One region of the Colwellia sp. KS18-150 genome, then DNA from elsewhere that is predicted to be linked to it. Evidence: predicted binding sites of a transcription regulator. Region 1 holds the regulator's gene; each other region holds the start of a gene.
The links. The regulator NrdR, encoded in region 1, represses ribonucleotide reductase genes. The targets are predictions, from matches to a motif close to AAACACNANATNTNGTGTTT.
Positions count from the first base shown of each region.

Region 2: a site for NrdR is predicted at 1,335-1,354, ahead of nrdA (class 1a ribonucleoside-diphosphate reductase subunit alpha). Genes of this name have one in related genera too.
Region 3: a site for NrdR is predicted at 850-869, ahead of nrdG (anaerobic ribonucleoside-triphosphate reductase activating protein). Genes of this name have one in related genera too.

Region 1 is NZ_BAAJMC010000003.1:79,704-81,981, reverse strand. It holds gene glyA (serine hydroxymethyltransferase) at 1-647, shown strand, start outside; gene nrdR (transcriptional regulator NrdR) at 847-1,335, shown strand; gene ribD (bifunctional diaminohydroxyphosphoribosylaminopyrimidine deaminase/5-amino-6-(5-phosphoribosylamino)uracil reductase RibD) at 1,350-2,278, shown strand, end outside.
Region 2 is NZ_BAAJMC010000004.1:183,164-185,441, forward strand. It holds gene nrdA (class 1a ribonucleoside-diphosphate reductase subunit alpha) at 1-1,200, opposite strand, end outside; gene ubiG (bifunctional 2-polyprenyl-6-hydroxyphenol methylase/3-demethylubiquinol 3-O-methyltransferase UbiG) at 1,670-2,278, opposite strand, start outside.
Region 3 is NZ_BAAJMC010000028.1:22,580-24,857, reverse strand. It holds gene AC27IF_RS18885 (sensor histidine kinase) at 1-672, shown strand, start outside; gene nrdG (anaerobic ribonucleoside-triphosphate reductase activating protein) at 898-1,398, shown strand; gene nrdD (anaerobic ribonucleoside-triphosphate reductase) at 1,385-2,278, shown strand, end outside.

The DNA.
Region 1 (2,278 bases):
ATGTTGCAGGTCTTGTTGCTGCAGGTTTATACCCTAACCCTGTACCTCATGCTCATGTTGTTTCTACCACTACTCATAAAACATTAGCTGGCCCACGTGGCGGGTTAATTGTTTCAGCCTGTGATGATGAAGCTATTTATAAAAAGCTAAACAGCGCAGTATTCCCTGGTGGTCAAGGTGGACCATTAATGCACATTATCGCAGCAAAAGCCGTTGCCTTTAAAGAAGCGTTAGCGCCAGAGTTTAAAGCTTATCAACAAAACGTACTTGATAATGCCAAAGCTATGGTTGCAGTTTTACAAGAGCGTGGTTATAAAGTGGTTTCAAATGGTACTGAAAACCATTTATTGTTACTTGATTTAATTGATAAAGATATTACCGGTAAAGATGCTGATGCCGCTTTAGGTAAAGCTCATATCACAGTTAATAAAAACTCAGTTCCTAATGATCCGCGTTCACCATTTGTAACTTCTGGATTACGCCTAGGTACGCCAGCAATTTCTCGTCGTGGTTTTGGTATTGAAGAAACTAACGCGTTAACAGGCTGGATTTGTGACATCTTAGATGACATTAATAACGAAGAAACAATTGCTAAAGTTCAAGCTAACGTAAAAGAGCTATGTTCACGTTTCCCTGTATATAAATAGTCACTATGCTAAGGCATCAATGCATTTGAATAGTAAATAGAATGGTTAAAATTAATTTACTATTAATTACATTGGTATAGCAGTGAATTTATATTAAAATGGTCGCATCAAGCGACCATTTTTGATCTTAATGGCTTTATTTTCTCAATGCTGAAATTGAGATAACCAAGCGAGTTAAGCGACACCTAAAAGGTAAGTAATGTATTGTCCATTTTGTAGTGCACTAGAGACTAAAGTAATTGATTCCCGTTTAGTATCAGATGGTCATCAAGTTAGACGACGTAGAGAGTGTCTCGTTTGTCATGAACGATATACCACTTTTGAGTCTGCAGAGTTGGTAATGCCTCGTATTATTAAACGCGATGGTACAAGAGAGCCTTTCAACGAAGATAAAATGCGTGCAGGTTTAATGAGAGCGTTAGAAAAACGCCCTGTTAGTACTGAGCAAGTTGAGTTATCAATCAATAAGTTAAAATCACAATTACGTGCAACAGGTGAGCGTGAAATCACCAGTGAAATACTAGGTAATTTATTAATGACGCAACTTAAAGAATTAGACAAAGTTGCTTACCTACGGTTTGCATCAGTCTATCTATCTTTTGAAGATATCAGTGAATTTGCGGATGAAATTGCTCAACTTGGTAAAGAAAGCCTAAGTCGGGGCAAGAATAGTCGAGCGAAGAAATAGTTTAGGGACATTAAGTGTTTAGCGAGCAAGATCATCAATATATGACATTGGCAATAGAGCTTGCCAAACAAGGTCATTATACAACATCTCCAAACCCTAGAGTTGGCTGTGTACTCGTTAGTGACGTTAATGGAATAGCAACTATCATTGGTAAAGGTTTCCATCAAAAGGCAGGGCAGGGTCATGCTGAAGTTAATGCCATTGCCGATGCAAAGCTGAATTTCCCTAACTATCTTCAAGGAGCCATCGCTTATGTGACTCTTGAGCCTTGCAGTCACTTTGGTCGAACCCCTCCTTGCGCTAAGGGCTTGATTGACGTTGGAGTTAGTCGTGTTGTTGCTGCTATGGTTGACCCAAACCCACAAGTTTCAGGTCGTGGCTTAAAAATACTTGAGCAAGCCGGTATTAAAGCCGAGTTCGGGTTATTAACCAAAGAAGCAGAAGCGCTTAATATTGGTTTTATAAAACTAATGACAGAAGGTAAGCCTTATGTTCGCGTGAAGTTGGCGGCTAGCCTTGACGGTAAAACAGCAATGAAGTCAGGAGAGAGCAAATGGATAACGTCGAAAGAAGCTAGACAGGATGTGCAGCGGCTACGCGCGCAAAGTTGCGCAATTATTTCAGGTGCGGACTCGATTTTATTTGATAACGCTAAAATGACTGTTCGTTGGTCTGAATTAGGTGAATTAACAGAGCACTATGCTAAAAAAGATCTGCGTCAGCCGCTTCGAATTGTTATTGATAGTCAGAGCCGTTTAACTGCTGATTTACCCTTTTTCGAACAAGATAGTGACATCTTATTAGTAAGAAAAACCTCTTCAACTAAACAATTAGCTGATTCAGCCCTTGAAAACTTACCACAATGGCCTCATTTTGTAGAGCAAGTGGAATTACCTTGTGTTACTAACGCACAGGGAAAAGAGCATATAGATTTAAAATCTTT
Region 2 (2,278 bases), on a different contig from region 1:
AGTAAATAATTCAATCGCCTTAATACGTTTTTTGCGAATTGACTCATCATTTTCGTATTGAACATATAATTGTTCAAACTTGTCTTGATCTTCAAAGAAAGCGTCATAAAGTCCCGGCACATCACTTGGACTAAATAATGTAATTGAGCCACCTTTGATTAAGCGCTGATACATCAATTTATTAAACTGAACACCGTAATCTAAATGACGGACACGGTTTTCTTCAACGCCACGGTTGTTTTTAAGAACCAACAGACTTTCTACTTCTAAGTGCCATAGAGGATAGAATAACGTTGCCGCACCACCACGAACACCACCTTGTGAACAGCTTTTTACAGCGGTTTGGAAGTGTTTGTAAAATGGAATACAACCGGTATGAAATGCTTCACCATTTCGTATGGTGCTTCCTAAAGCACGAATTCTTCCGGCATTAACACCAATCCCCGCGCGTTGAGAAACATACTTAACAATAGCGCTAGATGTTGCATTGATTGAATCTAAAGAATCATCACACTCAATTAATACGCACGAAGAAAATTGACGTGTTGGTGTACGAACACCCGCCATAATCGGTGTAGGTAAAGATATTTTAAAGGTTGAAATGGCATTATAAAAACCTTCAACGTACTTTAAACGTGTAGAAGTAGGGTACTTAGCAAATAAACATGCAGCAACTAAGATATAAAGGAATTGAGCACTTTCATAAATATCACCGTTAACTCGGTTTTGTACTAAATATTTACCTTCAAGCTGTTTAACAGCAGCATAACTAAAGTCAAGATCACGGCTATGATCTAAAAACAAAGACATATGCTCAAAGTCACTTTCACTATAATCACTTAGTAAATGTTGATCATATTTGCCAGATTCAACCAATTTAACAACATGGTCATATAACCTTGGTGGTTCAAATTTACCGTAAGCTTTTTTACGTAAATGGAATATAGCCAGTCTTGCGGCTAAATATTGGTAATCTGGGGTTTCTTCTGAAATTAAGTCAGCAGCAGATTTGATAATTGTTTCGTGAATATCTTCTGTTTTAATACCATCATAAAATTGAATATGTGATTTAAGCTCTACTTGAGATACGGAAACTTGCTCTAATCCTTCTGCAGCCCAAGCAATAACTTGGTGGATTTTTTCGAGATCGATGGGTTCTTTTTCGCCATTACGCTTTGTAACAAAAAGATTATTATTCATGAAAGACCTGTGATAAAAATTGTTATTATTTTGTTCTTCAATGCACAGCAATTTCAAATAAAGCTGTTATTAAATGCGACTGAAGAAACCCCTTTGTTTTTATTATTTCCCTGAATACGCAAAAAAGAACTTCAGCGCACAACATCTTGGGTTTATTTATTTTCTAAACACAAGATAATGAGGTTTACCTTTTTTTGCAAGCGTTTAAATTGGTTAGTTTTTAGCTGTTTTTTAAGTGTTTAGTATTGTGTTAGTGATGACTAACCTAGTACCACCATTTCATTGAATGATTTGCTAATTGCAAACACTTTTTTAATAAAAATATCCATTAGAAATATTTTAATTGGATTTTAGGACTCTATATTACTAATTAGAATATAGAATATAAAACCTCATATTTTCAATGTGTTGCTAGCTTGGTTACAGAGTGGTCAAAGTGCTTATTTAAGAAACACTGCTAAAAATACGCTTAAAGTTTTTGACAACATAAGATGTAATTGACATCTAAATTGTCCGTTAGTTTATGATTTTCAGTAATAGGATTGTAATGAATGCCACTGGCATCGATACATTTTAAATCACATGCTTGTGCCCAGCTTATGAGTTGAGAGGGTTTAATGAATTTATCATGCTCATGAGTGCCATCAGGTACTAATTTAAATAATTTCTCAGCAGCAACAATGGCCAGTAAATACGACTTTATGTTTTTATTTAAGGTAGAGAAGAAAACTAAGCCACCAGGTTTTATCATTTGAGCACAGGCATTAATAATTGAAGAGGGATCGGGTACATGCTCGAGCATCTCCATACAAGTGACATAATCAAATGACTCTTTCGCTTGTAGGGCTTTCTCTTCGGCAGTGATTTTTTCATAGTTTATTGTTAACCCTGACTCCAGAGCATGTAACCTTGCTACATTTAGAGGCTCTGTACCCATATCAATACCGGTGACATTAGCGCCAAATTTCGCCAAAGACTCACTTAATATACCACCGCCACAACCAACATCTATAATGTTACTGCCAAAGATTTCTTTTTGCTGTTCACTTATATGTTGGCAAATAAATTGTACCCTTAA
Region 3 (2,278 bases), on a different contig from region 1:
AATACCCCCTTAGGTATTGCCATTACAACGCACAGTATTATTACTGATGAACATAAGCAGTTAACAAATAAAATAGCTAGCCAGCAATTAAGCATGAAAGATATGGAGCATTATTGTCATGCGGTAGACGAAGCACTATCCATGCAAGGGAGTAATTTAACACGTGCTAAAAAATTAATTGAGGACTTTAAAAAAACTGCCGCCGATCAACACCACTTAGAAATAGAGACTATCAATATAAAAGAGTACTACCTGAGAATTGTATCGACACTGAACTCAGTATTGAAAACTAAAAAAGCTTCACTAGACATAGTCGCAGATGACAATATAAATTTCGCAACATACCCCGGTGTTCATGCACAAATCCTAACCAATTTAATTACTAACAGTGTACGCCATGGCTTTAATAATATTGATGATAATCATATTGTCATAAACATTTCTCAACAAAATGATTTAATTAAAGTAGCCTATCAAGATAATGGCATTGGCTTGTCACCAGAAGTGCAAAAACACATTTTTGACCCCTTTTACACTACGGCTAAAAAAAAGGGTGGTGTTGGTTTAGGGATGTCGATTGTGTGTAACTTAATTACTCAAAAGCTCAATGGTGAAATATCAATTGATACTGATCACGCAGGTGCAAAATTTAATTACCAATTTAAAATCTAGCATTTTAGCAACCATGCCAACTGATTTGATCGGTGACAGAATCAGTACCGATTAAATCATACTCATCAAATGATTTCCTTTGCCGTAAATACATTTGCAAAAATATAAAGTAAATAACACTATTAATTGCAAACTCTATAGAACAAAGTTGATCTTAATCAACTAACAAAAACCAACAAATACTATATATTGTGTCAACAACAAAAATAAACACAACATATAGACATGAAAATTTTCAATACTCTTCCGCCAACGATTGTTTTCCAAGAAGTTCCTAACGAGATCAGTTTGTGCTTTAGCATTACTGGCTGCAAACTCGGCTGCGTAGGCTGTCATAGCACAGAGCTGTGGAATGAAAAATACGGCACTCCTCTAACAAACAAATCCTTTATTGCTTGGCTTAAAAAGTACCACGGTCTTGTCAGCTGCATCTTGTTCTTTGGCGGTGAGTGGCATCAAAGTGAACTTATTGAAAAATTACTTATTGCCCAAAATTCTGGTCTAAAAACATGCTTATATTCTGGGGAAAAACATATAGACATAAACATAACTCAACACCTTAACTTTTTGAAAACAGGTGCATGGCAAGCCAACCTGGGTGGCTTAGAAAGCACAAATACAAACCAAGTATTTCGAAATGTTATTAGCGGTGAAAAACTCAACCACCTCTTTATAAAAAATCAAAACACCAACCCCCCTAAAGGAGTCAACAATGTTACGGCTTAGTGAACAACAAATAGATAATAAAAAGAATTTCATCCATGAATACTTCTTAGCACAAAATGCTGCTGACGGTTCAAAAATGGATGCTAACGCTAATGTTAGTCATAAAAATATAGCCACATTAGAAGCTGAGCTTCTTAAAGATTGTTTTGTTCAAATTAATCGAGGTTTGGTTCAAGATAAAATTCGTGACATTTTTAACAACGATTTAGCCGATGAGTACCTAAGACAAATTGAAGATCATGAAATCTATGTGCATGATGAGACTAGCTTAAAACCTTACTGTACTTCCATTAGTATGTATCCATTCTTACTCGATGGTTTAACCAAGCTGGGTGGCGAGTCTAAAGCACCAAAACATCTAGAGTCTTTTTGTGGCTCTTTTGTTAACCTCATTTTTGCTATTTCTGCACAATTTGCAGGCGCCGTTGCGACCGTAGAGTTTTTAACTTATTTCGATTACTTTGCTCGTCTTGAATATGGCGATGAATACTTAAACTCCCATAAGTTTGCAATAGAGAATCACTTACAGCATGTAGTCTATGCAATTAACCAACCTGCTGCAGCCCGTGGCTATCAAAGTGTCTTTTGGAATATTTCATTATTTGACCAGCACTATTTTGAATCTATGTTTGGTGAGTTTGTTTTCCCAGACTTTACTAAACCAAATTGGAAAACTGTCGAATCTTTACAACAATTTTTCTTAACATGGTTAAACCAAGAGCGTGAGAAATCAGTATTAACATTTCCTGTGGTTACCGCGGCCATGTTAACTGAAAATGGTCAATGTAAAGATCAAGATTTTGCCCTACAGTTAGCCGAGCAAAAATCGGCAGGTAATTCATTTTTCATCTATTTATCCGACAGCGCCGATTCACTCGCT